Regions from separate parts of the Sphaerisporangium dianthi genome, predicted to be linked through region 2. Evidence: predicted binding sites of a transcription regulator. Region 2 holds the regulator's gene; the other holds the start of a gene.
The links. The regulator HspR, encoded in region 2, represses chaperone genes until heat shock. The targets are predictions, from matches to a motif close to ANTTGAGTCNNNNNGACTCAANT.
Positions count from the first base shown of each region.

Region 1: a site for HspR is predicted at 3,823-3,845, ahead of lon (endopeptidase La). Genes of this name have one in related genera too.

Region 1 is NZ_JBHSFP010000003.1:267,647-282,674, reverse strand. It holds gene ACFO60_RS07305 (AMP-binding protein) at 1-89, opposite strand, end outside; gene ACFO60_RS07300 (Fic family protein) at 153-1,289, opposite strand; gene lon (endopeptidase La) at 1,435-3,810, opposite strand; gene ACFO60_RS07290 (response regulator) at 3,924-4,577, opposite strand; gene ACFO60_RS07285 (sensor histidine kinase) at 4,574-5,911, opposite strand; gene ACFO60_RS07280 (alpha/beta hydrolase) at 6,122-6,877, shown strand; gene ACFO60_RS07275 (acyltransferase family protein) at 6,874-8,157, shown strand; gene ACFO60_RS07270 (MFS transporter) at 8,132-9,619, shown strand; gene ACFO60_RS07265 (carbohydrate ABC transporter permease) at 9,674-10,513, opposite strand; gene ACFO60_RS07260 (carbohydrate ABC transporter permease) at 10,510-11,445, opposite strand; gene ACFO60_RS07255 (ABC transporter substrate-binding protein) at 11,442-12,782, opposite strand; gene arfA (arabinosylfuranosidase ArfA) at 12,779-14,299, opposite strand; gene ACFO60_RS07245 (LacI family DNA-binding transcriptional regulator) at 14,391-15,028, shown strand, end outside.
Region 2 is NZ_JBHSFP010000002.1:84,917-99,944, forward strand. It holds gene ACFO60_RS03415 (tetratricopeptide repeat protein) at 1-18, shown strand, start outside; gene ACFO60_RS03420 (hypothetical protein) at 175-774, opposite strand; gene clpB (ATP-dependent chaperone ClpB) at 873-3,452, opposite strand; gene ACFO60_RS03430 (heat shock protein transcriptional repressor HspR) at 3,634-3,981, opposite strand; gene dnaJ (molecular chaperone DnaJ) at 4,003-5,190, opposite strand; gene grpE (nucleotide exchange factor GrpE) at 5,226-5,864, opposite strand; gene dnaK (molecular chaperone DnaK) at 5,861-7,744, opposite strand; gene ACFO60_RS03450 (hypothetical protein) at 7,928-8,398, opposite strand; gene ACFO60_RS03455 (alpha/beta hydrolase) at 8,528-10,090, opposite strand; gene ACFO60_RS03460 (proline dehydrogenase family protein) at 10,309-11,223, shown strand; gene proC (pyrroline-5-carboxylate reductase) at 11,282-12,076, shown strand; gene ACFO60_RS03470 (EF-hand domain-containing protein) at 12,084-12,305, opposite strand; gene ACFO60_RS03475 (MFS transporter) at 12,535-13,770, shown strand; gene ACFO60_RS03480 (efflux RND transporter periplasmic adaptor subunit) at 13,839-15,028, shown strand, end outside.

The DNA of each region.
Region 1 (15,028 bases), on a different contig from region 2:
AGCTCGCGGTAGGTCAGCACCCGTCCGGAGCTCGCCATGATCACTGCAGGTTTGTCGGGCGTCTCGGCCGCGACCACTCCCGGGTGCATGAAACCGAACGGTACTCGGTTATCTGTGCGCTGGAAAGCACGCACTTACCCGCGCGCCGCACGTCACAGGAGGGCGCGGTAGGGGTCGCGCAGCGGCTCCATGCGGGCGGCGAAGTCGGCCTTGACCCGCTCCATCCGGGGGCCGGGGGCGTAGAAGCGTCCCTTGGTCTCGCCGTACGGGGTGAGCCAGTCGCGCGCCGCCAGCTCGCGAAGGTCGCGCGCGGCCTGTCCCTGGCTCAGCGACTCTTCGGCCTGGTAGGTGGCACGCCGCAGCCGCCGTGACACGAAGACCTGGTAGAGCGCCGAGACGCACCGGGTGTGCAGACCCTCCTTGTCGATCTGTTCCTCCAGGAGCATCCACACCTCCCCCGCCTCGGCGAGGCGCCGCCGCACCCGCTGGGCCTGCATGTGATGCGCCCGCAGACAGAACCGCACCCACGGCAACATCTCGTCGTGGGGCGACCAGACGCCCTGCTGCGCATCTCGCAGCGCCCGGTAGTAGTCCACGGTGTTCTCCCCCAGGCCGAGCCACTCCTCGATGGAGCAGAACTCTGGCGTGGTGATCTGATCGCGGCCGAGCACCAGTGTCTGCAGCGCCCTGGACATACGTCCGTTGCCATCCCTCCAGGGATGAATGGCGACGAGGTTGAAATGCGCCATCGCGGCCCGGACATAGCTGGGCTGGTGCGCGTCTCCTCCATTCAGCCACGCGACCAGTTCGTCGAGCAGGCCGGGGACGTCCTCCGCGTCCGGACCCTCGTAGACCACCTCCCCCGTGGAGAAGTTCCGAACGTAGATGCCGCCCGGCCGCACGACGCCCGGGGACTTGTCGTGGTGGTGGCCGATCATCATGAAGTTGAGCGCGTTGAGCATGCCGAGGTCGAAGCGGAAGGACCTGGCCGGCGACAGCTGGCGGACATAGGTGAGCGCCTGCTGGTATCCGGCGATCTCGCTCGTGACCGCGCGCGAGGTCTCCAGCGGCTCCTCCCCCAGCATGATGGACTCGATGTCCTCGACGCTCGCCCGGTAACCCTCGATGGAGTTGGACCCCTGGATCGCCCGCGCCTGGAGCTGGCGCCGCAGCTGGCCGTCCCAGCGGTGCGGCTCGGCGAGGCGGTACTTCAGGTCGCGGCGCATCTCCTCGATCTCGCCGAGGACGGACTTGTCGGGGGCTTCCAGTTCAGGGGTTCCGTAGATCACACCCTCATAACAACATGGACGAATCATCTGGTCAAGCGGCCAGATGATTCGTCCAAAATTGTCCGGCCGCCTTCGCCTGGACGAAGCCAGGCGAAGGCGGCCGAAGAACTACGGCCCAGGGGTGAGGCCCGGCCGGGCCTCACGGTCAGGCCGCGGCCGGCTCCGCCACCGTGGCCGGGGTCAGCGCGATGTCCAGCACCTCGCGCACGTCGCTCACCGCGTGGACGGTCAGCTCGTTGCGGACCTCCTCGGGCACGTCGTCCAGGTCGGGCTCGTTGCGCGCCGGGATCAGCACCGTCGTGATGCCCGCCCGGTGGGCGGCCAGCAGCTTCTGCTTGACCCCGCCGATCGGCAGCACCCGGCCGGTGAGCGAGACCTCGCCGGTCATCGCCACGTCCGACCGCACGGGGCGGCCCGACAGCAGCGAGGCCAGGGCGGTGGTCATCGTGACGCCGGCCGACGGGCCGTCCTTCGGGACCGCGCCCGCCGGGACGTGGATGTGCACGGACCGGTCCTTCAGGGACCCGACCGGCAGCTCCAGCTCGGCGCCACGCGAACGGAGGTAGGACAGGGCGATCTGCGCGGACTCCTTCATCACCTCGCCGAGCTGGCCGGTGAGCGTGACGGCCGTGGAGCCGGTCTCGGGGTCGGCCAGCGAGGCCTCGACGTACAGGACGTCACCGCCCGCGCCGGTGACCGCGAGCCCGGTCGCGACGCCGGGCACGGCCGTGCGCTGCGCCGACTCGGGGAGCGAGGACTCAGGGACGTGCCGCGGCCGGCCGAGGTAGCCGACCAGGTCGTCCGCCGTGACGTGCACCGGCAGCGCCGTCTCGTCCAGGGCCGCCTTGGCGGTGACCTTGCGCAGCACCCGGGCGATCGCCCGCTCGAGCGAACGCACGCCGGCCTCCCGGGTGTACTCGCCGGCGAGCCTGCGCAGCGCGTCGTCGTCCACGGTGACGTCGGAGGCGGTCAGGCCCGCCTTGTCGAGCTGGCGGGGCAGCAGGTGGTCGCGTGCGATGGCGACCTTCTCGTCCTCGGTGTATCCGTCGAGGGTCACGATCTCCATGCGGTCGAGCAGCGGGCCTGGCACCGCCTCAAGGACGTTGGCGGTCGCCAGGAAGAGCACGTCCGACAGGTCGAGCTCGACCTCCAGGTAGTGGTCGCGGAAGGTGTGGTTCTGCGCCGGGTCCAGCACCTCCAGCAGCGCCGCGGTCGGGTCGCCCCGGTAGTCGGCGCCCACCTTGTCCACCTCGTCCAGCAGGACGACCGGGTTCATGCTGCCGGCCTCGCGGATCGCCCGGACGATGCGGCCGGGCAGCGCCCCGACGTAGGTGCGGCGGTGGCCGCGGATCTCGGCCTCGTCGCGGACGCCGCCGAGGGCGACGCGGACGAACGTGCGGCCCATCGCGCGGGCGACCGACTCGCCGAGGGAGGTCTTGCCCACCCCGGGAGGGCCGGCCAGCGCCAGGACGGCGCCGCTGCGGCGGCCGCCCACCACGCCGAGCCCCTGGTCGGAGCGCCGCTTGCGCACCGCGAGGTACTCGATGATGCGCTCTTTGACGTCGTCGAGGCCGGTGTGGTCGGCGTCGAGCACCGCCCGCGCGGCGGCGATGTCGTAGGAGTCCTCGGTGCGCTCGTTCCACGGGATGTCGAGGACGGTGTCCAGCCAGGTGCGGATCCAGCCGGTCTCGGGCGACTGGTCGGAGGTGCGTTCGAGCTTGTCGACCTCCTTCAGCGCGGCCTCGCGGACCTTCTCGGGCAGGTCGGCGGCCTCGACGCGGGCGCGGTAGTCCTCCTCCTCGGAGGCGGCGTCCCCGTTCAGCTCGGCGAGCTCCTTGCGGACGGCGGCGAGCTGCTGGCGGAGCAGGAACTCGCGCTGCTGCTTCTCCATGCCCTCCTGGACGTCCTTGCGGATCGTCTCGGCGACGTCGAGCTCGGCCAGGTGCTCGCGGGCCCACTCGACCAGCCGGCCGAGGCGCTCGGCCGGGTCGGCGTTCTCCAGCAGCTCGACCTTCTGGGCTGTGGTCAGCCACGGCGCGTACCCGGAGCTGTCGGCGAGGACCGAGGCGTCCTCGATCTGGTTGATGGCGTCGACGATCTGCCACGCGCCGCGCTTCTGCATGATGGTGGTGGCCAGGGCCTTGTACTCCTTGGCCGCTTCCTCGGCGCGCCCGTCGGCCGGGACGGTCTCCATGTGGGTCGACTCGACCCACAGCGCGGCGCCGGGGCCGGTCGTGCCCGAACCCATGCGCACCCGCTCGACGCCGCGGACGACGGCGGCGGGCTCGCCGCCGGGAAGCCTTCCGATCTGCTCGACGACCGCGGAGACGCCGACGGCGCCGTACTTGCCGTCGATGCGCGGAACAAGCAGCACCCGCGGCTTGCTCTGCTGTGAGGTGGCCCTCGCGGCGTCGATGGCGGCGCGCACCTCGGCGTCCGACAGGTCGAGGGGGACGACCATGCCGGGCAGGACGACCTCGTCGTCCAGCGGGAGCACCGGAAGGATCAAGCTCTCACTCATGCGAACTCCAAGGGTTGAGTTACATCGACTCAATTAATGAGAGCCCGAGATTGTTCCCATGTCTGCGCTTGTTCGCTTGCAGCGATCGTAATTCTGTAATCAGCGACGTTGCGTCAGTCGCCGGGACGCACCAGGCCGGTGTCGTAGGCGAAGACGATCGCCTGGGCACGGTCGCGTAGGCCCAGCTTGGCCAGGACGCGGCCGACGTGCGTCTTCACCGTCTGCTCCGACACCACCAGCCGCCCGGCGATCTCTCCGTTGGACAGGCCCTGGGCCATCAGCGCCAGCACTTCGGTCTCGCGGCCGGTCAGCTCGGCCAGCCGTTTCACGGTCGGCGCCCGCGGCCCGCCGAGCCGGGCGAACTCGGCGATCAGCCGCCTGGTGACCGAGGGGGCCAGCAGGGCTTCCCCTGCGGCGACCACCCGCACGGCCTCGACGAGCTGCTGCGCGGATGCGTCCTTGAGCAGAAAGCCGCTCGCCCCCGCCCGCAGCGCCTCGTAGACGTAGTCGTCCAGGTCGAAGGTCGTCAGGATCAGGACCCTGGTGGCGGTGCCGGCGAGGATGCGGCGCGTCGCCTCCAGCCCGTCCATCACCGGCATGCGGACGTCCATCAGCACCACGTCCGGCGCCAGCTCCGCCGCCCGCGTCACCGCCTCCTGCCCGTTGACGGCCTCCGCGACGACCTCGATGTCGGGCTGGGTGCCGAGGAAGGTGGTGAAGCCGGTACGGACCATGCCCTGGTCGTCGGCGATCAGGACACGGATCACGGCTCCTCCGGCGCGGCGGGTTCGGCGGCGGCGAGCGGCAGGGTGGCCGTCACCGCGAACCCGCCGTCCGCCATGGGCGCGGCCTCCACGGTGCCACCCAGCAGTGCCGCGCGCTCACGCATTCCGGCGATCCCCTGGCCCGGCCCGTCCGGGGTGGCGGGCGGAGGCGCGCCGCCGGGGCCGTTGGTCACGCTCACCCTCAGCTCGGCGGCCGTCCGCTCGATCTCGGCTCGCACCGGCGACCCGGGCGCGTGCCGCATCGCGTTGCTCAGCGACTCCTGCAGGATCCGGTACGCCGACAGGCCGACCGCGGCCGGCAGGTCGAGAGGGCCGGACACCTCCGTCGTGACGGCGAGCCCCGCGGCCCGGACATTGCCGATCAGGTCGTCCAGCCGGTCCAGCCCCGGCTGCGGTGCCGTCTCCCGGCGGCCGTCCGCGCCACGCAGGGCGCCCAGCACCTGGCGCATCTCGGCGAGCGCCGCCAGCGACAGCACCCTGATCTCGGCCAGCCCTCCCTCCAGGGCCGCGACGTCGCCCCGGGCCCGCAGCGGCACGGCCTCCGCCTGGATCGCGATCACCGACATGTGGTGGGCGACGATGTCGTGCAGCTCGCGGGCGATGCGCGTGCGCTCCTCCAGGACGATGCGCGCCGCCCGCTGCTCCTCGCCGCGCCGCCGCTCATCGTCCAGCCGGCTGGTCGCCCGCCTGCGTGCCCGGACGTTCTGGCCGAACAGCACGGCCACCGTCACCAGGACCGTGGCGAGGAACATCGAGTTCGGGTGGATGATCCACGCGCCCACCGCCGAGACGACCCAGACCCCGATCGCGACGTTCCGATCCGCGCGCACGGCGATCGAGTAGGCGCAGAGCAGATAGGTGATCACCTGGGCGGCCACGTAGGGCATCACGCCGTCGCCGTGGCCGGCGGCACCGCCCATCGCCCCGTTGAGGATGCGCGGGTTGACCAGGCCGCCGGCCACCGCCGCCATCGCCGAGATCCGCCACGCCGCCACCGGCCAGCGCTCGCGCAGAGCGACCGGCACCGCGTAGGCGGCGGCGAGCACGATCAGGACGGGCCCGTCGGCGGAGAAGTGGGACGCCGCCGCCTCCGTCTGCAGGTAGGACACGCCGGTGGCGAGCAGGATGTAGGCCAGCGCCAGGTCGGCGACGACAACGAGGTCGACGGTGGCGAACGGCGCCCACCGCGCCCATGCCGGCACGGCGGGCCGCAGCCACCGCGACCGCGGGCCCGCGGGCTCCGCCGTCCCGGTGACCAGCGCCGCGGCCGGCGGCGACGCCAGCCGGACGAACCCGGACCAGGCACGCGAGATCACCGCACCAGCGTACGAGCCACGCCCCCGCCCGGCGTCACCCTCAGGGGTGACTCTCCGCCTCACCCCGTGGTGCCACCGCACCGCGCGGCCGGGTACCGGGGTGGGAGCGGAGAAGACCACACCTGCCGGGGACGCGGGTCAGCGATCGCGATTCCTAGCTTGCTGCTGTGTTCGCGGCGGCGCGCCGCGATCCGGACAGGAGGCTCCCCCATGGCCAGGAGCGCTTTCGCGGCGATCTCCCTCACCGGCGCACTCGGCGTCCTCACCCTGCTCTCCCCCACTCCCGACGACCGGATGGTCAAGGTCTTCGGCGACCTGGCGACGGCGGACCGGGTCGCCGTCATCGTGCCCGGCGCCGACGTCACGCGGGCCACCTTCGACGGCGGGCGGCGCAAGGCGTACAGCACGCCGGGCGGCGCCGCCCGCGCCCTGGTCGCGCAGGTGCGGGCCCTGGACCCGGCGGCCCGGCCGGCGGTGATCGCCTGGCTCGGGTACGACAGCCCGCGGGCCGTCAGTCTCGCGGCGGCCACCGACGCGGTCGCCGAAGACGGCGCCGGGGAACTGCGCCGCGCCGTCGCCCGCGTCCGCTCGATCACCTCCGCTCCGATGACGCTGCTCTGCCACAGCTACGGCTCGGTGGTCTGCGCGAAGGCCCTGCCCGGCCTGCCCGTGGCCGACGTGGCCGTCTTCGGCAGCCCCGGCCTCGGGGTCGGCCGGGCGCGGGATCTCGGCGCCCGGGCCCGGCTGTGGGCGGGCCGCGGCGGGAACGACTGGATGCGCTTCGTCCCGCCGGTGCGCATCGGGCATCTCGGTTTCGGCGCAGACCCCGCACGCCCCTCCTTCGGCGTGCGGCTCTTCGCGGCCGGAGCGGCCGGGCACAGCGACTACTTCCGGCCGGGTGGCGTGTCCCTGCGGAACCTGGCGTTGATCACCCTCGGCCGTGCCTCCGAAGTGAGCGCGCCGTGACACGGCGGGCGGGGACCCTGCTCGGAGCACGCGCGGCGCTGCCGGGGCGGCGGGCGTGGGACGCGTTCGCCGGGCGGATCGAGGCGGGCACGCCGGCCGCGCGCGACCGGGGAGCCGACGCGCTGCGCGCCCTGGCGATCCTCGGAGTGATCGCGGGGCACTGGCTGGTGACCGCCTGGGTGGTGGACGATCTCGGACACCTCCGGGTCACCAGCCCGCTCTCCGCCATGCCCGGTCTCGTCCCGCTGTCGTGGGCGCTCCAGACGCTGGCCGTCTTCTTCTTCGTGGGCGGGTACGCGGCGGCGCGCGGCCTCGGCCGCGAGCCGGGCGGGGCGTGGGTCCGCCTGCGCCTGCGCCGCCTGCTCGTCCCGGCCGGGCCGCTGCTCATGGTGTGGGCCGGGCTGCTGGTCCTGCTCGCGGCGGCCGGCGTGTCGCCGGGGTCGCTGCGTTCCCTGGCCGGGCCGGCCCTCGGCCCGCTGTGGTTCCTCGGCGTGTACGGCCTGCTCACCGCGGTCACTCCGTTGCTGGTGCGGGTGCGGCCCGTGCATGCGGCCGTCACGGCGGTCGCGCTGGTGCTGGTGACGGACGTGGTCCGTTTCGGCCTGGGCGGCCCCGCGTGGCCCGCCTGGACCAACGTGCTCGCCGGCTGGCTCGTCCCGTACGCCATCGGTCTCGCCCGCGGGGCCGGTGACGCGCGGGGGCTCGGCGGAGGGTGGGGAGCGGCGGCGATGCTGGCGGGCGGGACGGTGGGGACGGTGGTCCTGGTCACCGGCTTCGGCTACCCGGCGAGCATGATCGGAGTCACCGGGGCGCGGGTGTCCAACCTGAGCCCGCCCACCCTGGCCGCGGTGTGCTTCGGGATCGCCCAGGTGGGCCTGGCCATGCTGCTGCACCGGCCGCTGACCTCCCTCATGCGGCGTCCGCGCGTGTGGGCGGCGGTCGTCCTGGCCAACCTGTCGGCGATGACGGTCTTCCTGTGGCACCAGACGGCGCTGACCGTGGTCCTGCTGGCCGCGCTGCCGTTCGGCCCGGCCGTCCCCGGCCTCCTTGTGGCGCCCGACTCGCCCGGCCGGCTGCTGGAGCGGGTGTTCTGGCTGCCGCTGCCGGCCGTCCTGGTCGCCCTGCTCTGCGCACTGCTCCTGCGCCGGGACCGGCGTTCGCGACACGAGCGCACCGCCTCGGCCCCCGGCATGGGCGGGGCGGGGGCAAGACGGGATGTTCGGAGCACGCTGAGGGTCGAGCATGATGGGCAGCATGGAAAAGGGTGGAATCCGGATTAAATCCCCACAAGGCCGGTGGGTCCTGTTCGCCACCGTGCTCGGCTCGGGGATGGCCTTCCTGGATGGCACGGTCGTCAACGTGGCCCTGCCGCGGCTCGGAGACGATCTCGGCGCCTCGATGTCCGGGCTGCAGTGGACGGTGAACGCCTACACCCTCACCCTGGCCGGGCTGATCCTGCTCGGCGGCTCCCTCGGCGACCGGTACGGCAGGCGGAAGGTCTTCATCGTCGGCGTGGTCTGGTTCGCCCTGGCCTCGGCGCTGTGCGGACTCGCCCCCAACATCCACACGCTGGTGCTGGCCCGCGCGCTCCAGGGCATCGGCGGCGCGCTCCTCACGCCGGGCTCACTCGCGATCATCCAGTCGTCCTTCGCCCGCGACGACCGCCCGCGCGCCGTGGGCGCCTGGTCCGGCCTCGGCGGGGTCGCCGGCGCCGTGGGGCCGCTGCTCGGCGGCTGGCTGGTGGAGACGGCGGGCTGGCGCTGGGTGTTCCTGATCAACCTGCCGATCGCGGCCCTCACCGTGGTGACCGCCGCGCGGCACGTGCCCGAGACCAGGGACGAGGGGGCCGCCGGCCGGTTCGACGTGCTCGGCGCCGTGCTCGCCGCCGTGGCCCTCGCCGGGATCACCTACGGGCTGATCGAGCGCGGGACGGCGATCCCGCTGGTGGCCGCGATCGCCGGTGTCGTGCTGGGCGCCGCGTTCGTCCTGCTGGAGATCCGCCGTTCCCGGAACGGGGCCGCCGTGTCGGCGCTGGTTCCGGTCCGCGTGTTCGCCTCCCGCGAGTTCACCGCCGTCAACGTGGTGACGCTGATCATGTACGCGGCGATGGGCGTGGTGTTCTTCCTGCTCGTCGTGGAGCTCCAGGTGGCCGCCGGATTCTCGCCGCTGGCCGCCGGGTCGTCGATGCTCCCGGTCATGCTGCTGATGCTGATCCTGTCCCCCCGCTCGGGCGAGCTCGCGAAGCGCATCGGGCCGCGCCTGCCGATGACCGTGGGCATCCTGCTGTGCGCGGGCGGGCTCGTGCTGATGAGCCGCGTCGGCCCGGGCGCGTCCTACGTGCTGGACGTGCTGCCCGCCGTCGTGCTCTTCGGGCTGGGCCTGTCCGCGGCGGTCGCGCCGCTGACCGCGACGGTGCTGGCCACGGCCGACGAGCGGTACGCGGGGGTGGCCAGCGGCGTCAACAACGCGGTGGCCAGGACCGGCAGCCTGCTGGCCGTCGCGGCCATCCCCCCGCTGGTCGGGCTGACCGGAGCCGCCTACACCTCGCCGGCCGCCTTCACCTCCGGGTTCCGCGCCGCCATCCTGACCAGCGCCGCCATGCTGGTCTGCGCCGCGCTGCTGACCTTCGTCACCATCAGGACCAACGTGTTGCGCGCCCCCGAGCGCAAGGCCGCCTGCAACCTCGACGCCCCGCCCCTGGAGCCCTGCGAACCGGCGGAGGAAGCCCGCGTGCGCCCCTAGCGCGTCCCTGCCGCCCGAGGTCACGGGCGGCAGGAGGGGTACACGCGGCCCGGGTCAGCCCTTCAGGCCGGAGCGGGAGATGCCTTCGATGACCCAGCGCTGGGCCACCAGGTACAGCAGGATCACCGGGAGGCTGGCGATCACCGCGCCCGCCATGAGCAGGTCGTAGCGGATGGTGTTGGCGCTCTGGAAGTTGCCGAGCCCGGCGGGAAGCGTCAGGGAGTCGGGGCTGAGCAGCACGTAAATGGGCCACAGGAAGTCGTTCCAGTTGGTCAGGAACGACAGCAGGAACAGCGTGACCAGCGCGGGCTTGGCCAGCGGGAGCGCGATCGAGGTGAAGATCTGCCAGCGGTCGCACCCGTCCAGCTCGGCCGCCTCCTCCAGTTCGGTGGGCAGGCCGAGGAAGAACTGCCGCAGGAAGAACACCCCGAAGCCGCCCGCCGCCGCGGGCACGATCACCGCGGGCAGGCTGTCCACCCAGGACAGCTCGTTGACGATGAGGAAGTTCGGGATGAGCAGCACCACCGGCGGCACGAACAGCGTGGCGACGATCACCGTGAAGAAGGCCGAGCGGCCGCGGAAGCGCAGCCGCGCGAGCGCGTAGGCCGCCGGGGCCGCGGTGACCAGCACCAGGGTGGCGTGGCCGATCGCCGCGATGAGGCTGTTGGCGAACCAGGTGAGGATCGGGCTGTCGGGGCTGTTGAGGATCTCCCGGTACGCGCCGAGCGTGGCGGGGCTCGGGATCCACTGCGGCTCGGTCGCCCCGGCACCCTCGCGGGTCTTGAACGAGGTGAGCAGCATGTACACCAGCGGGCTGATGTAGAGCGCGGCGACGACGGCCAGCACCAGATGGAGCAGGGCGCGCCGCGCCCGGGGTGGGGCAAGGGTGGTCATCGCTTCCTCCTGTCGCGGAAGGCGCCGAAGACCAGGGCGCTCGCGCACATCAGGAACCCCGCGAGGATGAAGCTCATCGCCGACGCGGTGCCCATGTCGAACCGCCGCAGGCCGGTCTCGGCGATCAGGTAGATCGCGGTCTTGGTCTGGTCCGCGGGCGCCCCCGCGGTGATCAGGTAGGACTGGCCGAACATGTTGGCCGAGGCCAGGATCGTGGCGTTGACCACGAACACCATGACCGGGCGCAGGCCCGGCAGCGTGACCGAGCGGAAGCGGGCGAGCGGGCCGGCGCCGTCCACCATGGCCGCCTCGTACAGCTCGCGCGGGATGTCCTGCAGCCCGGCGAGGAAGATGACGGCGTTCAGGCCGAGCGTCCACCAGACGGTGACGCCGATGAGCGCGATCCAGGCGGGAGGCACGTCGGTGGTCCACTGCACGTCCAGGCCCAGGTAGTGGTTCACCAGGCCGATGTTGCCGTCCAGCAGGTACCGCCAGACGAACCCGACCACGGCCACGCCCAGCACGTAGGGGGCGAAGTAGACGGCGCGGTAGAGGTTGCGCCCGCGGAACCGGCCGTTCATCATCAGCGCCACCAGCAGCGGCACCAGGATGAGCAGCGGCACGGAGAAGACGGTGAAGATGCCGGTCGCCCGCATCGCCATCCAGAACCGCGAGCCGTCGACGCTCGACGGGTCGAACAGCTCCGCGTAGTTCTCAAGGCCCACGAACGGCTTGGCCGGCAGGCTGATGTCCCATTCGTGGAGGCTGGTGTAGAAGCCGAAGCCGATCGGCAGCACCATGAACACCGCGAACAGCACCAGGTACGGGGCGAGGAAGGCGTACGGGGTCCACCACCGCATCCGGCGCGCGGAGCCCGCGGGGACGGCGGCGGCCGTCCCCGCGAGGCCCTCCTGGCGGGTGAGCAGGCTCACCGGCCGTACTTCCTCTTGTTCTCGGCCAGCAGCTTGTCGGCCGTCGCCACGCCCTCCTTCAGCGCGTCCGCGGGGCTCGATTCCTTGAGCACCGCCTTGGCCACGGCCAGTTCCAGGGCCTTGGACTGGACGTCTCCGACGCCGGGAAGGGCGGGCAGGAAGTGGAAGACGCCCGGGTCGGCGGCCAGCTTGATCTGCGGCAGGTCGGCGATCGAGGGGTCCTGGCGGACCGAGTTGCGGGCGGGGATCATGCCGGCCCTGGCCCACTCGGTGGACCGGCTGCTGATGTGGTCGATGAAGAACTTCGCCGCCTGCACCTTGTTCGCGTCCTTGGCCGCCTGCGCGGTCATCACGAAGTTGTGCGAGGAGCTCCACACCGCGGGGGTGGACCCGATGGCCGGCACCGGGGACAGTCCCCACGAGAGGCTCGGCGCGTTGGTCTTCAGGTCGTTGATCTGCCAGATGCCGTCCCAGGTGAAGCTCACCTTGTCGTTCTTGAAGGCGGCGTACTGGGTGTCGATCGCGACCTTCTCGGGGCTGCGGCCCTTGTCGATCTGCTCGACCATCCAGGCCAGCGCCTGCTCGCCCTCGGCCGAGCCCCACAGCGCCTTGGCGCCGTCCTGGCTGTAGAGCTCGCCGCCGTTCTGCCACAGCAGCGACATGAACATCAGGTGGGCCGGCCACTTGCTGGGCATCCAGAAGGGCTTGGCCACGCCGGCCTTGGCCAGCTCGGCGAGCGCGTTCTCATACCCGGCCTTGTCCGCGGGGGCGTCCTTGAGGCCGATCTTGTCCAGGTGCGCGGTGTTCCAGTAGTCGCCGAGACAGTGGACGTCCAGCGGGACGGCGTAACGCTTGCCCTCGTAGACGCCGGCGTTCCAGATGGCGGGGATGAAGTCGGCGTCGCTGAGCTTGAGCGCGGAGACGACGTCGTCCAGCGGGGTGAGCACCGAGCGGGCGGCGAAGGTGCCGATCCAGTCGATGTGGATGACCGCCACATCGGGGCCCTTGCCGGCCGCGATGGCGGTGGGCAGCGCCGGGTAGAGGTCCTCCCAGCGGCGGGTGACGTTGCGGACCTCGATCTTGCCGGCGTACTGCTTGTTGAACGCGTCCAGCATGGCGCGGAAGTGCGGGCCGTCGCCGCCGGTGAAGCCGTTCCAGAACTCCAGGGTGACCTTGGGGCCGGTGTACTCGCCGCCGGAGAAGGTCGGGGCGGCCGCGGCGGGCGCTCCGGCGTCGGCCCCGATCTTCGTGCCGCCGCCGCAGGCGGCCAGCGTCGCCGTCAGCCCGACGGCCCCGGACAGTCCGAGGAAGGAACGACGGGACAGTGGGCTGGTCATGACGCACTCCTGGCAGTAAGGGGAGCAAAGCGGACAATAGTCCATGAAACGGGCGGAAGTGTAAGCGTGGCGCTGCGGTCGTCGAGGACCAGGCCCGTTCCCTGACGTGGGACGACGCGGTCGGGCGCCTCCGCAGTGTTGCGGGCCGAGGGGTCCGCGTCGGCGAGTTCGAGGTGCTCGGCGACCCGCATGCCGTGCGGCAGGCCGATGTCGAGCGGGAGCGGGGCCCGCCGGTCGCGGTTGACGGCGAACAGCGCGATCTCGCCGGTCTCCGGGTCGTGGGTGGCGGTCGCCCAGATCGCGGGCACCTCGCCGTACTTGCCGGTGTCGATCACCGGGGACTCCGGCTCCACCCTGAGCACCTCGCCGCGCGCGTGCCGCGCGGTCAGCGCGAAGGGGTGGAAGATGGTCTGCCGCCACGCCGGGCCGCCGGGCTCGGTCATGATCGGCGCGATGACGTTGGCGAGCTGCGCCTGGGCCGCGATGCCCACCCGGTCGGCGTTGCGCAGCAGCGTGATCAGCAGGCTGCCGACGACGACCGCGTCGGTGAGGTCGTAGACGTCCTCGATGAGGCGGGGGTGCTCGGCCCACGAGAGCGACGACTCGCCGTGGAAGCGGCTCTGGTACCAGACGTTCCACTCGTCGAAGGAGAGCTTGATCCGCTTGCGGCTGCGCAGCTTGGCGCCCACGTGGTCGGCCGTCGCGGTGATGGACCGGATCATGTGGTCCATGTCGGCGGCACTGGCCAGGAAGGAGTCCACGTCCCCGTCGGAGGGGTCGTAGTAGGCGTGCAGCGAGATGTAGTCGACCATGTCGTAGGTCGCCTCCAGCACCTCGGCCTCCCATGCGCCGAAGGTCGGCATGCCGCTGTTGGAGCTGCCGCAGGCGACCAGGGACAGGCCGGGGTCGAAGCGCTTGAGCGCCCGTGCGGTCTCGGCGGCCAGCCGGCCGTACTCCCCCGCCGTCTTGTGCCCCATCTGCCAGGGGCCGTCCAGCTCGTTGCCCAGGCACCACAGGCGGACGTCGTGCGGCTTGTCGACGCCGTGGGACCTGCGCAGCTCCGACAGGCGGGTGCCTCCGGGGTAGTTGGCGTACTCGACGAGCTCCAGCGCCTCGGCCACGCCGCGGGTGCCGAGGTTGAGCGCCATCATCGGCTCCACGCCGGCCTTGGCGGCCCAGGCCATGAACTCGTTGAGCCCGAAGCTGTTGTCCTCCAGGCTGCGCCAGGCGAGGTCGAGGCGGGCGGGCCGGTCGCCCACCGGACCGACGCCGTCCTCCCAGCGGTAGTTGGAGACGAAGTTGCCCCCCGGATAACGCACCAGGGTGACCCCCAGCTCGCGGGTCAGCTCCAGCACGTCGGTGCGGAGGCCGTCGCCGTCGGCCAGCGGGTGCCCCGGCTCGAAGACGCCGGTGTAGACCGAACGGCCCATGTGCTCGACGAACGAGCCGAACAGCCGTCGCTCCACCGGCCCGATCCGGAAGGAGGGGTCAAGGGTTATATGAGCAGTCGGTGCCAAGGCACGACCTCTCTGTCGCGCGGTTCAGTGGTAGGAGCGTTTGTACAACGTTGTTTCAACGTTGTAAACAGGAGCTGACCGGGTCGATACCGTGCCGTTACGTACGGAGGTGCCGGTACGGTCGTACGAGGAGATCAGGTTCGCGACCAGGAGGGTGGCCCACGTGGGAGGGAGCCTGCGCGACATCGCGCGTCTGGCCGGGGTGTCGGTGAAGACCGTCTCCAACGTGGTCAACGGCTACGCGCACGTGTCGGCGGCCACGCGAGAGAAGGTCGAGCGGGCGCTGTCGGAGATGGACTACCGGCCGAACCTGTCCGCCCGCAACCTGCGCCAGGGCCGCACCGGCGTGATCGCCCTCGGCCTGCCCGAGATCGACAAGCCGTACTTCGCCGAGCTGTCGCGGTTCGTCATCGCCGCCGCGGCCGAGCACCGCTGGATCGTGGTCATCGAGCAGACCGACGGCGAGCTGCACCGCGAGCGCCAGGTGCTGGACGGGGTGCGCGACCACCGCATCGACGGGCTGATCCTGAGCCCGGTCGCGATCGGCAAGGAGGAGCTCGCCGCGCGCACCGACGACACCGCGCTGGTGCTGCTCGGCGAGCGCATCCACGACGGCCCGGCCGACCACGTGGCCATCGACAACGTGCGCGCCGCGAGGGACGTCACCGAGCACCTGCTCGGCCTCGGCCGCACCCGCGTCGCCGCCCTCGGCGCACAGGAGAACGCCGC
Region 2 (15,028 bases):
CTCGACGTCTCCCGCTGACCTCGGCGTGAAGGTCGCGCGGGCCGTGACTCCCAGGCGTCACGGCCCGCGCGGTGCGGGGGGCTTGGCGGGCGCCCCGGCAGGCGAGCGCGCCACTCGCCGGCCGGGGCGGCTTCGGACGGCGCCACGAGCCGGCGCCGCGAGCCGGCGCCCGGGTCAGCGGACGCGCAGGCCGGAGATCGTCGTGTCGACGGTGAGCACCCTGCCGATCCGGGCGCCCAGCCCGTGCGGGCCGTTCGCGGCCACCAGGCCGGGCAGGGGCTCCGGCTCGACGGGCATGAGCGGCGCGGGGGCGGCGGCGGGCTCGTCGGAGGCGTACGCGCCGCGCCGCAGAGGCCGGTCGTCCTGCTGCGGCAGGCCCGGAACGGTCACCGTCAGCTTGCGGCTGGTCTGGTAGACCAGCGTGCCCTCGGGGAGGCGGGACAGGGGGCCACGCGCGATCGCGGGCAGCTCGTGCAGGCCGATCACCGCGGCCGTGCGCGACGGCAGGCCCCAGGTGCGCCCGATGTGCTCGAAGCCGACGCTCAGCTCGTCCCGGGTGTGCCGGGCGGTGATGGAGGAGGTGGCCGCCTGCGGCGCCGCCATCGCGTGCAGGGCGTGGCAGGCCGCGGACGCGAAGCCCGGCGACCGCAGGACGGTCACGGCGCTCTGCTCGCAGGACGTGGCGGCGGAGGCGCTGCCGGTCGCCAGACAGGCCGCGCCGGCCGCGATCGCGGCCACCGCGAGGAACCCCCGGATATTGATCGAACTACGCATGAAGACTCCCTGACTACCTTTTCGTGCTCGGACGAGCACTGAAGGTAGTCAATGAGCCTCGCCGTCGGCGGGTCGTTGACCCTATGCTGGCGGATTCCTTACCGAGACGCCTGCACGGTCAGAGTGTCACCGGCGGCGTCGAGGTCGACGACGACCTCGTCACCGTCGCGGATGTCGCCGGCCAGCAGGCGCTTGGCCAGCTTGTCGCCGATCGCCGACTGGACCAGCCGGCGCAGCGGGCGGGCGCCGTACAGCGGGTCGTACCCGGTGAGCGCCAGCCAGTCGCGCGCCGCCGGCGTGACGGTCAGCGTCAGCAGCCGGTCGGCCAGGCGTCGCGCCAGCCGGGTGACCTGCAGGTCGACGATCTGCGACAGCTCCTCCGAGCCGAGCGCGTCGAACAGGATCACGTCGTCCAGCCGGTTGAGGAACTCGGGCTTGAACGAGCCCCGCACCGCCGTCATGACCTTGTCGCGCTTGGCGACGCCGTCGAGCGCAGGGTCGACCAGGTACTGCGAGCCGATGTTGGAGGTCAGGATCAGGATCGTGTTGCGGAAGTCGACGGTGCGGCCCTGCCCGTCGGTGAGGCGGCCGTCGTCGAGCACCTGGAGCAGGATGTCGAAGACCTCGGGGTGGGCCTTCTCGATCTCGTCGAGCAGCACCACGGTGTACGGCCGGCGTCGCACGGCCTCGGTGAGCTGGCCGCCCTCCTCGTAGCCGACGTACCCGGGCGGGGCGCCGACCAGGCGGGCCACGCTGTGCTTCTCGCCGTACTCGCTCATGTCGATGCGGGTCATGGCGCGCTCGTCGTCGAACAGGAACTCCGCGAGGGCCTTGGCCAGCTCGGTCTTGCCGACGCCCGTCGGGCCGAGGAACAGGAACGAGCCGGTCGGCCGGTCGGGGTCGGCGACCCCGGCGCGCGCCCTGCGCACGGCGTCCGACACCGCCTGCACGGCCTCGCGCTGGCCGACGAGCCTGCGCCCGAGCTCGTCCTCCATGCGCAGCAGCTTGGCGGTCTCGCCCTCCAGCAGCCGGCCGGCGGGAATGCCCGTCCACGAGGAGATCACCTGGGCGATGTCGTCGGCGCCGACCTCCTCCTTGACCATCGGGTCCTCGGGCTGGGCCTGCGCGCTCGCCTCTTCGAGCTCCTTCTCAAGGCGCGGCACGTCGCCGTACATCAGCCGGGAGGCCGCCTCGAAGTCGCCGTCACGCTGGGCGCGCTCGGCCACGGACCGGACCTCGTCGAGCTGCTTCTTCAGCTCGCCGACCCGGTTGAGGCCCGCCTTCTCCTTCTGCCAGCGCACCACCAGGGCGTCGAGTTCCTCCTGGCGGTCGCCCAGCTCCTTGTGGAGCTTCTCCAGGCGCTGGATGCTCGCCTCGTCGGTCTCCTTGGCGAGGGCCAGCTCCTCCATCTTGAGCCGGTCGACGGCCCGCTGGAGCTCGTCGATCTCCACCGGACGCGAGTCGATCTCCATGCGCAGGCGGCTGGCGGCCTCGTCGACCAGGTCGATCGCCTTGTCGGGCAGGAACCGGGCGGTGATGTAGCGGTCGGACAGGGTGGCCGCGGCCACCAGGGCGCTGTCGGAGATCTGCACCTTGTGATGCGCCTCGTAACGGCCCTTGAGCCCGCGCAGGATCGCGATCGTGTCCTCGACCGACGGCTCGCCGACGAAGATCTGCTGGAAGCGGCGCTCCAGCGCCGGGTCCTTCTCGATGCGCTCGCGGTACTCGTCCAGGGTTGTCGCGCCGATCATGCGCAGCTCACCCCTGGCCAGCATCGGCTTGAGCATGTTGCCGGCGTCCATCGCGCCTTCGGCCGCGCCCGCGCCGACCATCGTGTGCAGCTCGTCGATGAACGTGACGACCTGGCCGTCGCTCTCTTTGATCTCGGTGAGCACGGCCTTGAGCCGCTCTTCGAACTCGCCGCGGAACTTCGCGCCCGCCACCATCGCGCCGAGGTCCAGGGAGACCAGGCGCTTGCCGCGCAGGCTCTCGGGGACGTCGCCGGCCACGATGCGCTGGGCGAGGCCGTCCACGACGGCGGTCTTGCCGACGCCGGGCTCGCCGATCAGCACCGGGTTGTTCTTGGTGCGCCGGCTGAGCACCTGCACGACGCGGCGGATCTCGTTGTCCCGGCCGATCACCGGGTCGAGCTTGCCGGCCCTGGCCAGCTCGGTGAGGTCGACGCCGTACTTCTCCAGCGCGCGGTAGGTGTCCTCGGGGCTCTCGCTGGTGACCCGGGCGTGGCCGCGGACCTTCTCGAACGCCTCCAGCAGGGCGTTCGCGTTCGCGCCCTGCGCCTTGAGCAGCTCGGCGACGCGGCCGCCGTCGGCGGCCAGGCCGACCAGCAGGTGCTCGGTCGAGACGTACTCGTCCTCCAGCTGCTTGGCCCTGGCCGCGGCCGTGTTCAGCACGACCAGCAGCTGACGGGAGGACGACGGCGCGCTCACCGTCGCGCCCTGGGCCTTCGGGAGCTGCTCGAGCTGCTTCTCGGCCTCGGTGCGCAGGCGCTTCCAGTCGGCGCCGACGGCCTCCAGCAGGTGCACGGCCGTGCCGTCGTTCTGGGAGAGCAGGGCGGTGAACAGGTGAGCCGGGGCGACCTCGGGGTGACCCTCGGCGGCGGCCCGCCGCACGGCGGCCGACAGGGCGTCCTGGCTCTTACGCGTGAGCTTGTAGTCCATGCCTACCTTGCCTTTCTCGCATGGCGGACCGCCCGGCGCCCGCCGGGTGTGCGGCAGTGCTGCGTCGCTCCGCGATATGTGCGCCGTGGCCGAAGGTGCGGAGCCGCACCCGGGCCCGGTGGTGATGCCGCCGCGCGGCCCGGAACGGTGCCGCCGGGCCGTGGCGGGTGTGCGCTCTCGCTCACGCGGGAGGCAGCTGGTACTGGATCAGAGCGCGGATCATCGCCATCTCGCTCCTGAGCCGCCCGATCTCCTCGCGCATGCGGAGGTTCTCGGTCTCCAGGACCAGGATGCGCTTGATGCCCGCCAGGTTGATGCCCTCCTCCTGGGAGAGCCGCTGCACCTCGCGGAGCATCACGATGTCGCGGGTGGAGTACAGGCGGCCCCGTCCGGCCGTCCGGCCGGGGCTGACCAGGCCGAGACGGTCGTACTGGCGGAGCGTCTGCGGGTGGAGCCCGGAAAGCTGAGCGGCCACCGAGATGACGTACACCGGGGTGTCGTCGGACAGGTCGAAGTAATTGGCGTCCATCGGCGTCGCCTCCTTCCGGGGCTACTCGGTACTCGCCTGTCTGAGCAGCTCGGCGCGGGGATCCACGCCGTCGGAAACGGCGCGGAACTCCTCGAGCGCGGCCTTCTCCTTGTCGCCGAGACGCTGGGGGACCACCACCTCGACCGTGACCAGCAGATCACCCTTGGTTCCGTCCTTGCGGGTGACACCCCGGCCGCGCACGCGGAACGTGCGGCCGTTCGGGGTGCCCTCGGGAATCCGCAGGGTCACCGGCATGCCCTGGAGCACCGGCACCCTGATCTCGGCGCCGAGCGCCGCTTCGGCGAACGTCACCGGGACGGTGATGGTCAGGTTGTCGCCCGACCGGCCGAAGATGGCATGCGGTTTCACGTGAATCTGAACATACAGATCACCGGCCGGGCCGCCGTTCTCGCCGGGCGCGCCCTTGCCCTTGAGCCGGATGCGCTGGCCGTCGGCCACGCCGGCGGGGATGCGCGCCTGGAGCGTGCGGGTGCTCTTGCCGCGGCCGCTGCCCTCGCACACCGGGCAGGGGTCGTCGACGAGCAGCCCGCGGCCCTTGCAGTCGCGGCACGGCTCGGAGAAGGCGAAGTTGCCGAGGTTGCGGCTGGCCGCGCCGGTGCCCTCGCAGGTCGGGCAGACCCGCGGGGTCGTGCCGGCCTTGGCGCCGGTGCCGTTGCAGGCCGAGCACGCCGAGGAACTCGTGAGCCTGAGGGCCACCGTGGTGCCGTCCACGGCCTCCATGAACGACAGGGTGACCTCGGACTCGATGTCCTGCCCTCGGCGGGGCCGGCTGGTCGTGGTCGAGGTGCGCGCGCCGCCGCCACGGTTGAACAGGCCGCCGAACAGGTCGCCTATGCGCTCTCCCGTGCCGCCGCCGCTCTGCGACGTGCCTCCGAAGAGGTCGCCGAACTCGAACGGGAAGCCGCCGCCACCGCGGGGGGCGCCGCCCCCCGCGTATCCGCCGAGACCCGACCCGAACAGCGTGCGCGCCTCGTCGTACTCTTTGCGGCGCTTGCTGTCGGACAGGACGTCGTAGGCCTCCGAGACCTGCTTGAACTTGGCCTCGGTCTCGGTGTTGCCCTGGTTGGCGTCAGGGTGGTACTTCCTGGCCAGCCTCCGATATGCCTTCTTGATCTCTTCGGCTGTGGCGGTCTTCGACACACCAAGGACCGCGTAATAGTCCTTTTCCAGGTAGTCCTTGGTGCTCATCTATCGCTTCCTTCGTGGACCAAAGGGGTGATCGCTCAATTGTCCTCGGGATCGGCCGCCGCCGCGCCCGCTCCGTCCGCTTCGGAGGCGGCCTCCGGCTCCTGCGGCTCGGCGACGGCCACCCGCGCCGGGCGCAGGATGCGGTCGCCGATCTGGTAGCCCGGCTGGAGGATCTCCACGCAGGTGGGCTCGGTGACCTCGGCCGAGTAGCTGTGCATCAGGGCCTCGTGCACGGTCGGGTCGAACAGGTCGCCCTTGGCGCCGTAGGTCGAGAGGCCCAGCTTGCCGACGGAGCTCTCGAGCGCCTCGCTCACCTTGGCGAACCCGCCGGTGAGCTCGCCGTGGTCACGGGCCCTGCCGATGTCGTCGAGGACGGGCAGCAGCTCGGTGAGCACGCTGGCGACCGCCTGCTCGCGGACCGTCACCCGGTCGCGCTCGACGCGCTTGCGGTAGTTGGAGTATTCGGCCTGGAGGCGCTGGAGGTCGGCCGTGCGCTCGGCGAGCTGCGAGGCGACGCCGTCGTCCGGCGCCGCCGCCTCGGGCGAGGCGGCGGGGGAAGGCGTGCCGGCCGCCTTCCCCGCCCCCTGGCGCACCTCTCCCGTCTCGGGGTCGATGCGCCGGTTGTCGCGGATCACCAGGCCTTCGTGCTCGCTCCCAGAGTTCGGGGACGTCACGCGGCACCGCCCTCCCGCTTAGGCTCGTCGTCGACGATCTCGGCCTCGACGACGTCGTCGTCGGTCTTGGCGCCGCCGCCCGCGGCACCGGTCGCGCCGGCTCCGGGGGCCCCGTCCTCGGCGCCCGCGGCCTGGGACTGGGCGTAGATCGCCGAACCCATCTTCTGGCTGACGGTGGCGAGCTTCTCGGCGGAGGCCCTGATGGCGGCGGAGTCGCTGCCCTCGAGGGTCTTCTTCAGCTCGCTCAGCGCTTCTTCGACCTCGGTCTTGACGTCGGCCGGGACCTTTTCCTCGTTCTCACGCAGGAACTTCTCGGTCTGGTAGGCCAGGCCGTCGGCGTTGTTGCGCGTCTCGGCGTCCTCGCGGCGCTTCTTGTCGTCCTCGGCGTAGGACTCGGCCTCGCGCATCATGCGCTCGATGTCGTCCTTCGGCAGCGCCGAGCCGCCGGTGATGGTCATCGACTGCTCCTTGCCGGTGCCGAGGTCCTTGGCGGAGACGTTGACGATGCCGTTGGCGTCGATGTCGAAGGTGACCTCGATCTGCGGGATGCCGCGCGGCGCCGGGGCGATGCCGGTCAGCTCGAAGGTGGCCAGCTTCTTGTTGTAGGCCGCGATCTCGCGCTCACCCTGGAAGACCTGGATCTGCACCGACGGCTGGTTGTCCTCGGCCGTGGTGAAGACCTCCGACCGCTTGGTCGGGATCGTGGTGTTACGCTCGATGATCTTGGTGAAGATGCCGCCCTTGGTCTCGATGCCCAGGCTCAGCGGAGTCACGTCCAGCAGCAGGACGTCCTTCACCTCGCCCTTGAGCACGCCGGCCTGGAGTGCGGCGCCGATGGCGACGACCTCGTCGGGGTTGACGCCCTTGTTCGGCTCTTTGCCGCCGGTGAGCTCTTTGACCAGCTCGCTGACGGCGGGCATGCGGGTGGAACCGCCGACGAGCACCACGTGGGCGATGTCGGCGACCTTGATGCCGGCGTCCTTGATGACCTGGTGGAACGGGCCCTTGCAGCGCTCGAGCAGGTCGGCGGTGATGCGCTGGAACTCCGACCGGGTGAGCTTCTCCTCCAGGTGGAGGGGACCCTCGGCCGAGGCGGTGATGTAGGGCAGGTTGATCGAGGTCTCGGTCTGCGCCGACAGCTCGATCTTGGCCTTCTCGGCGGCCTCGCGGAGGCGCTGGAGGGCCATCTTGTCCTTGGACAGGTCGACGCCGTGGGCGTTCTTGAAGCGGGTCGCCAGCTCGTCGACGACGCGCTGGTCCCAGTCGTCGCCGCCCAGGTGGTTGTCACCGCTGGTGGCCTTGACCTCGACGAAGCCGTGGCCGTCCTCCTGGCCGACGTCGAGTAGGGACACGTCGAAGGTGCCGCCGCCGAGGTCGAAGACCAGGATGGTCTGGTCCTTCTCCTTGTCGAGCCCGTACGCCAGCGCGGCCGAGGTCGGCTCGTTGATGATGCGCAGGACGTTGAGGCCCGCGATCTGGCCGGCCTCCTTGGTGGCCTGGCGCTGGGAGTCGTTGAAGTACGCGGGAACGGTGATCACCGCGTCGGTGATCTTCTCGCCGAGGTAGGCCTCGGCGTCCGTCTTGAGCTTCTGCAGGACGAAGGCGCTGATCTGCTGGGGAGAGAACTTCTTGCCGTCGATCTCGACGGACCAGTCGGAGCCCATCTCTCGCTTGACCGAGCGGATGGTCCGGTCGACATTGGTGACGGCCTGCCGCTTGGCGACCTCGCCGACGAGGACCTCGCCGTTCTTGGCGAAGGCCACGACCGACGGAGTCGTGCGCGAGCCCTGCGCGTTGGCGATGACGGTGGGCTCACCGCCCTCGAGGATCGAGACGACGGAGTTGGTCGTCCCAAGGTCGATACCTACCGCACGTGCCATGAGTACGTCCTTGTAGTAAAAGTTGAGTGCGAGTGACTCAATCGTAACTCCGCTCGACCCTTTGTCAAGCGAGTTGAGTCTGTCGGGCTCAACCCTACGCGGCCGGTCACTATTCCGCGCACAAGGGTGGCAAGAACGCGCGTTCCACCCTGGAACCACGGGCCTCCGGCCGCCGCGGGACGGTCAGCGGGGCGCGCCGTCGACGATCTTGCGGTGGCCGAGCGGCTTCTTGAGCTTCACCGTCGTCGACTTCCGCAGGGCGATCTCGATGCACGCGACGTCCCCGGCGTCCGCGGCCAGGCCTTCGTACAGGGTCACGGTCACCCGTTTCGCGGTCTCGCGCACGCTCACCCGGTCGAGCACGTTGCAGGGCTCGACCCCCGACCACCAGGTGATCGTGAGCCGCCGCCCGTCGCGCGAGGGGCGCGCCTTCTCCCACCGCACCTTGCGCGTGTTCACCGTGCCGCCCTTCGGCCTGGTGGGGGAGCCTCCGGCCGCCGGCGTCGTGGCGGTCGCCGAGTTCGCGGGCGCCGTCACCGGCTGGTCGGGGGAAGTGCTCGTGGCGGTGGCCGTGCTCGTGGCCGTGGCCGTGCCCGGCGTGTTGCCGCAGGCCATGGTCAGCAGAAGGGATCCGGTCACCAGTGTCGCCGTCATCGTCCGCATGACCCTTCGACGTATCCGATCTCGCCTGGGTTCGCGAGCGCTGGACGGGCGGACGCGAAAGGGCCCCCGGCCTGGATGGTCGGGGGCCCTTCCGTTGGGGGGCTTCAGTGGTCCGGCGGGTCAGCGCTCGCCGGGCACCCAGTCATCGTCCGCCGAGTTCGGCGCCGACCGCAGGGTCGCCGCCGGCGGCACCGGGTCGGGGAACGGCGCGCAGTGGACGTCAGGGCCGGGCAGGCTCGCCGGCAGCGTGCCGTCGGTCAGGTACGCCTTCCAGATGTCGTCGATGCAGGCGTTGCCGCGGCCGGTGAGGCCGTGGTTGCCGCCGCCGTCCATGACGACCAGGCGCGAGGACGGGAAGCGCTTGTGCATCTCGACGCCGCCCTGGTACGGGGTGGCGGCGTCCTTGGTGTCCTGGAAGAGCAGGGCGTTCTTGATGGCCCGCCCGTCGATGCGCTGCGGGTGGCCGCCGCGCACCGGCCAGGACTGGCACTGGGCGTTGTACCAGAGGTTGCCCATGCTCAGGAACGGCGCGGCGCGGTAGGACGCCCACCAGTCGCGGTGCCAGGTGCCCCAGTCGCGCGGCCAGCGGGCGTCGGTGCACTCCACGGCCGAGTAGACCGCGAAGCTGTTGTCGTCGCCGCTGCTGTCGCCGTAGGTGGCGTACGCGGCCACCAGCGGGGCGGGATCGCCCGCGACGTACTTGGACAGGGCGTTGGCCAGGAGCGGCCAGCGGCTCTTGAGGTAGCCGCCCGAAAGGTAGGTGTCGTCCAGCTCGTCCGGGCCGACCCGGCCCTCGGCGGGGGTGGCCTTCAGCTTCGCGCGGGTCGCGTAGAACGCCTTCTCCACGTCGGCGCCGGCCGTGCCCAGGTGGTAGGTGGCGTCGTACTTGGCGATCCAGGCGAAGAAGTCCTTGGCGCGGACCTCGAAGGCGTGGTTCTGGTCGATGTTGACGTCGTACCAGACCCGCTCGGGGTTCACGATGCTGTCCAGCACCAGGCGGCGGATCTTGGACGGGAACAGAGTGGCGTAGGTGGCGCCCAGGTAGGTGCCGTAGGAGTAGCCGACGTAGCTGATCTGCTTCTGGCCGAGGGCCTTGCGGATCTCGTCCATGTCCTTGGCGGCGTCCACCGTGGTCATGTGCTTCAGCAGCTCGCCGTGGGCGGCGTCACAGGCCTTGGAGTAGCCCTGCATCCGCTTGAGCCAGGCGGCCTCCTCCGCCCAACCGGACGGGACGTAGTCCGGGCGCACCGGGTCGAAGAAGTGCGGGTCGCAGCGCAGCGCCGGCTCGCTCGCGCCGACGCCGCGCGGGTCGAAGCCGATGAGGTCGTACTGCGCGGCCAGGGCCGCGCCCAGCCGGGTCTGCATGACGACCGGGTAGGCCCTGCCGCTGCCGCCGGGGCCGCCGGGGTTGAACAGGATCGCGCCCTGGTAGTGGGCGGTGTCGGTCGCCTTCTTGCGTGTGATGGCGATCTTGATGGTTCTGCCCCACGGGCGGGAGTGGTCGAGCGGCACCGCGACGGACGCGCACTCGATCCCTTCCGGCAGGTCGTCGCACTGCGCCCACTGCGGGGCGGGAGGCGTGTGATCGGGCGCCTGCTGGGTCCCGGCCGTCGCGGGCGTGGCGATCAGTGCTCCGCTCAGACCCAGGCCGGCTGTGGCCAGCGCTATGAGGATCTTCTTCAACGATCTACCCCTTCGGCGCCGGCGGTCCCATCGTTGGACCCGACTTATGGCACCTTCGGTAGATCATGCGTATAAACCCCCTATAAAACGACAGCTGTTTTCGGTTGGTTGTCAAACCGCAACCTGAGGCAGCCTCCCATGATCGACGCCTGAACCGCCGTAGGGTGGGGAGGTCTCTCCCCATTAGCCGTCCATCAGCCGTGCCGGGAAGGGTGCCGATGGTGTTGCGTCAGGTTCTGCTGGCTGCGTCGAGCAGCGACCGCGTCGAGAGCGTCGTCAGGAACACCGGGGTCATCCGGGCGCTGGCGGGCCGCTATGTGGCCGGGGACGGCCCTGAGGACGCCGCCTCGGTCGCGGCGGGGCTCGTCGCGGACGGCCTGCTGGTCACGCTGGACCATCTGGACGGGCAGGCGCGCGACACGGCCCGGGCCGCCCGCGCGGTGGAAGACCGGCTGACCCTGCTCGACGCGCTCGACCGCCGCGGCATCGCCAAGGGCGCCGACCTGTCACTGCGGCTGTCCTCCCTCGGGCTCGGCCTCGACGACGACCTGGCGCGCCGCAACGCCGCCCGCGTCTGCCAGGCCGCCGGCGACGTGGGCGCCACGGTGACGGTCGAGGGGGAGGAGCCCGCGACGGCGGAGGCCGCCCTGCGCGTCCACGCCGCGCTGCTGGAGGAGCACCCCGCCACCGGCGTCACCGTGCAGGCGTGCCTGCGCGGCGCCGAGGAGCACTGCCGCGCGCGGGCCTTCGGCCGCGTCCGGCTCCGCCGCGGCCACGGGGACGGCCCCGTCGCCGTGACCCATCGCGACCCCGCCGCCATCGACCGCTCGTTCGTGCGCTGTCTCAAGGAGCTCATGGCCGGAGAGGGACGCGTGGTGGTCGCCACCCACGACCGGCGGCTCGTCGAGGTGGCCTCGGCGCTCGCCGTGCTGAACGAGCGCGAGCGCGACGGCGTCGAATACGAGATGTCCTACGGCGTGCGGCCGGCCGAGCAGGCCCGGCTCGCGGGTCTCGGCGCCCGCGTGCGCGTGCGCGTCCCCTACGGCGCCGGCTGGTACCCCCACCTGGCCCGCCACCTGGCCCGCCGCCCCGCCGACCTGGGGCTGCTGGCCCGCTCTCTGGCAAGGCTCTGACCGCCCGGCAGTCGGTAGGCTTCGAGCGTTCCCCGACTCCTACACAAGGTGCGCAGAGATGATCGCGATTCTCGGAACCGGCAAGATGGGCGAGGCCCTGCTGTCAGGGCTGCTGCGCGCCGGCGTCAAGCAGGACGAGATCGTGGCGACCGCGCGGCGCCCAGAGCGCGCCCAGGCGCTGCGCGAGCGCCACGGCGTGCGGGTCGTGACCAACAGCGAGGCCGCCGAGCTCGCCGAGACGCTGATCCTGGCCGTCAAGCCGCAGGACATGGCGGCGCTGCTCACCGAGATCGCCCCCCACGTCCCGGCGGGCAAACTCGTGATCACGGTGGCGGCCGGCATCACGACGTCCTTCGTCGAGGCCCGGCTCGGGGACGAGGTCCCCGTCGTGCGGGTCATGTCCAACACCCCGGTGCTGGTCGACGAGGCCATGAGCGTCATCTCGGCCGGCGCCCACGCCGCGGAGACCCATCTCAAGCACGCCGAGGACCTCCTTTCGCCCGTCGGCAAGGTGCTGCGCATCCCCGAGTCGCAGCAGGACGCCGCGACCGCGCTCTCCGGCAGCGGCCCCGCCTACTTCTTCTACCTGGTGGAGGCGATGGTCGACGCCGGCATCCTGCTGGGCATGCCCCGGGCCGCCGCGCTCGACATGGTCACGCAGTCGATCGTCGGCGCGGCCATCATGCTCCGCGACTCCGGCGAGCACCCCGTCATCCTGCGCGAGGCGGTCACCTCGCCCGGCGGGACGACGATCGCCGCCATCGCCGAGCTCGAGCGGCACAGCGTCCGGGCCGCCTTCCTGGCCGCCATCGAGGCCGCCCGCGACCGCAGCGGCCAGCTGGCCGCCGGCTGAGGGCGGGTCAGCCGTTCTCGGTGACGAGCCGGAGGAACTCCTCGAAGGAGATGCGGCCGTCGCCGTCGGCGTCGGCCTCCCGCTCCAGCGCGCCCAGCGCCTCGGCCGGGAGGTGCGGGAAGTGCTCGAGGTACTCGGCGCCGGTGATGAACCCGTCGCCGTCGCTGTCGATGGACGCGAACTGCTCCTTGAGCCGTGCCCATCGGGGGTCCGCGGGTGTCGCCGTCAAGAGATCTGCCTCCGGGGCGAGAAGTTGCAAGGTACGGCGAACACCCTAGTTGCGGCGTTCGCCGGATAGGGCTCTGGACCGCCTTAATTCTCCTGATATCGCCCATCGAGCGTGCGCTCGATGACGGCGCGCGCACCCGGAGGACGGAGCGGGGGTGCGGCAAAGGTAAGGAAAGTTTGCTAATAGAGTGCTCGTGGCCGGTGGAGAGGGGCGCGGGCATGGGGGCACGATGACGGCGGCGACGGGCGCGCGCGAGCGGGCGGCCGAGCCCGCGGTCTGGACGCGCGACTTCCGGCTGTTCTTCACGGCGCGGTCGGTGTCGATGCTCGGCACGGCCATGGTGCCGGTCGCGATGGCGATCGGCGTCCTGCGGGCCGGGTACGGGGCGAGCGGCATCGGCTACACCCTGGCCGCCTCGACGGTGCCGATGGCCGCCCTGGTGCTGTTCGGCGGGGTGTTCGCCGACCGGTTCACCCCACGGCGCATGATGGTCGGCGCCGACCTGGCGCGCCTGGTCTCCCAGTCGCTCACGGCGGTGCTCTTCCTCACGGGCGTCCCCGCCCTGTGGCAGCTCATGGCCATCTCGGCCGTCAACGGCATCGCCGCCGCGATGTTCCAGCCGGGCCTGGCGAGCCTGGTGCCGCGCATCGCCAGGGACGTGCAGCGCGCCGTGGCGACCCAGCGCACCTCCGAATCCCTCATGCTCCTCGCCGGGCCGTCCATCGCCGGCATGCTGGTGGCGTTCGCCGACGTCGGCGTCGTGTTCCTGATCGACGCCGCGGGATTCGGCGTCAGCGCGCTCTGCCTGGCCCTGCTGCGGCTGCGCGGCGCCCCCGTCGCCGCCGCGGAGGGGTCGATATGGGGCAACCTCAAGGAGGGGTGGCGCGAGTTCAGCTCCCGCACCTGGATGTGGGGGGTGATCCTCGTCTGGGCGGCCATGGGCATCGCGGTCTTCGGGCCGGTGACCCCGCTCGGGGCGCTCCTGATCGACGGCGCCTACCACGCCACCGGGTTCGGGTTCGTGACCTCCGCCTACGGGGCCGGCACCATCGTCGGCGGCATCGCCGCCATGCGCGTCAAGCCCGCGCGGCCGCTGGCCGCGGGCGCGACGGCGCTGTTCCTGCTCGCCCTCCAGCCCCTGTCGATCACGCTCGGACTCCCGCTGCCGCTGATGGCCGCCTGCCATCTCCTGGCGGGCACCGGATCTGCCTTCTGGGGGGTCATGTGGATGACGAGCGTGCAGACCCAGGTGGCGCCGGAGGTACTCAACCGCGTCCACGCCTACGAGGTCGCGGGCTCGGTCATGGCGATCCCGGTCGGCCAGGCCCTCAGCGGGCCGGTCGCCTCGCTCATGGGCGCGCGCGAGGTGCTCGCGGTCTCCTCGGCGGTGGCGGTCTCCGGGAGCGTCCTGCTGCTGTCGGTGCCCGCGATCCGCCGCCTGCGCCGCGTCCACCACACCGTCTGAGGCGCCCGCCCGGCGCGATTCGCGGGGGCCCAAGCAGGGCCGGCAATGGCCCTCATACGATGGGCCGGGTGACGATTCGTCGCGGTATCCCCCCGCTTCTCATCGGTCTCAGCCTGCTCGTCTCGGCCTGCTCCCAGGACGAGACGCCCAAGGTGCAGATCGGCGAGGCAAGGCGCGCCCCCGTCAGCGAGGTCGTCGAGGCCCCCGGCACCGTCGGCGCCCGCGCCACGGCCACGATGCGCTCGCCCGCGGCCGGCACGGTCGCCAAACTGTACGTCCACGACGGCGACACGGTGGAGAAGGGGGAGATCCTCGCCCGCATCAGCTCCCCGCAGGCCGAAGAGCAGCTCCGGCAGGCCCGCGGCGCCCAGCGGCAGGCGTCACGGCCGGTGCGGTTCGGCGGCGCGGCGCCGGCGCCGAGCATCCGGCTCGCCGGCCTGAACCTCACCTCCTCCCTGGACCGCAAGGTGGCGCGCGGCTTCGCCAAGGCGCGCTCCGCGGCGCGGAAGATCGGCGACAGGCGGGTCCGGGCGCAGCTCCTCACCGCGATCGACGCCGCCGAGACGCAGCACCGCGCTCAGCGCGCGGCGCTCGACCAGATCACCCAAGGGCTCACCCGGTCGGTCAACCAGACGCTCAGCCAGGTCAGCGGCCAGATCGGCGCGGGCCTGGGCGGGCTCGCGGCCTCCATGTCATCCCTGCAGGCGGCGTCCAAGAGCCAGGCGAAGGCGGCGGTGAAGGTCGCGAACGCGACGGTGAAGGGCCTGACGGTCAAGGCGCCGTTCGACGGGGTGGTCACGCTGGGCGGCGCGTCCGGCGGCGGCGGGCCCGATCTCGGCTCCCTGCTCGGGCAGCTCCCCGCCGGCCTGTCCGGCCAGGCCGGCGCCGCCGCGGGCGCGTCCGGCGCGGCGACCGGCACCTCCGGCGGCACGATCGCGGCCGGGGTGCCGGTCGCGGCGGGCGACGCCATCGCCACCGTGACCGATGTGTCGGAGCTGACGCTGTCCGCCGACGTGGACGAGACCGACGTGCTGCTCGTCACCCGCGGCGTGAAGGCCGAGGCCGAGCTGGACGCCGTCTCGGGGGCCACCTACCGGGCGAAGGTCGCGGGCATCGGCGTGACCCCCAAGGAGGGCACCACGGGCGGGGTCAGCTACCCCGTGCGGCTCACGCTCGGCGAAGGCGCCTACGACGACGGCGGCGAGGCGCCGCCGCCCAAACCCGGCATGAGCGCCGTCGTCCGGCTGACCGTGCGCGA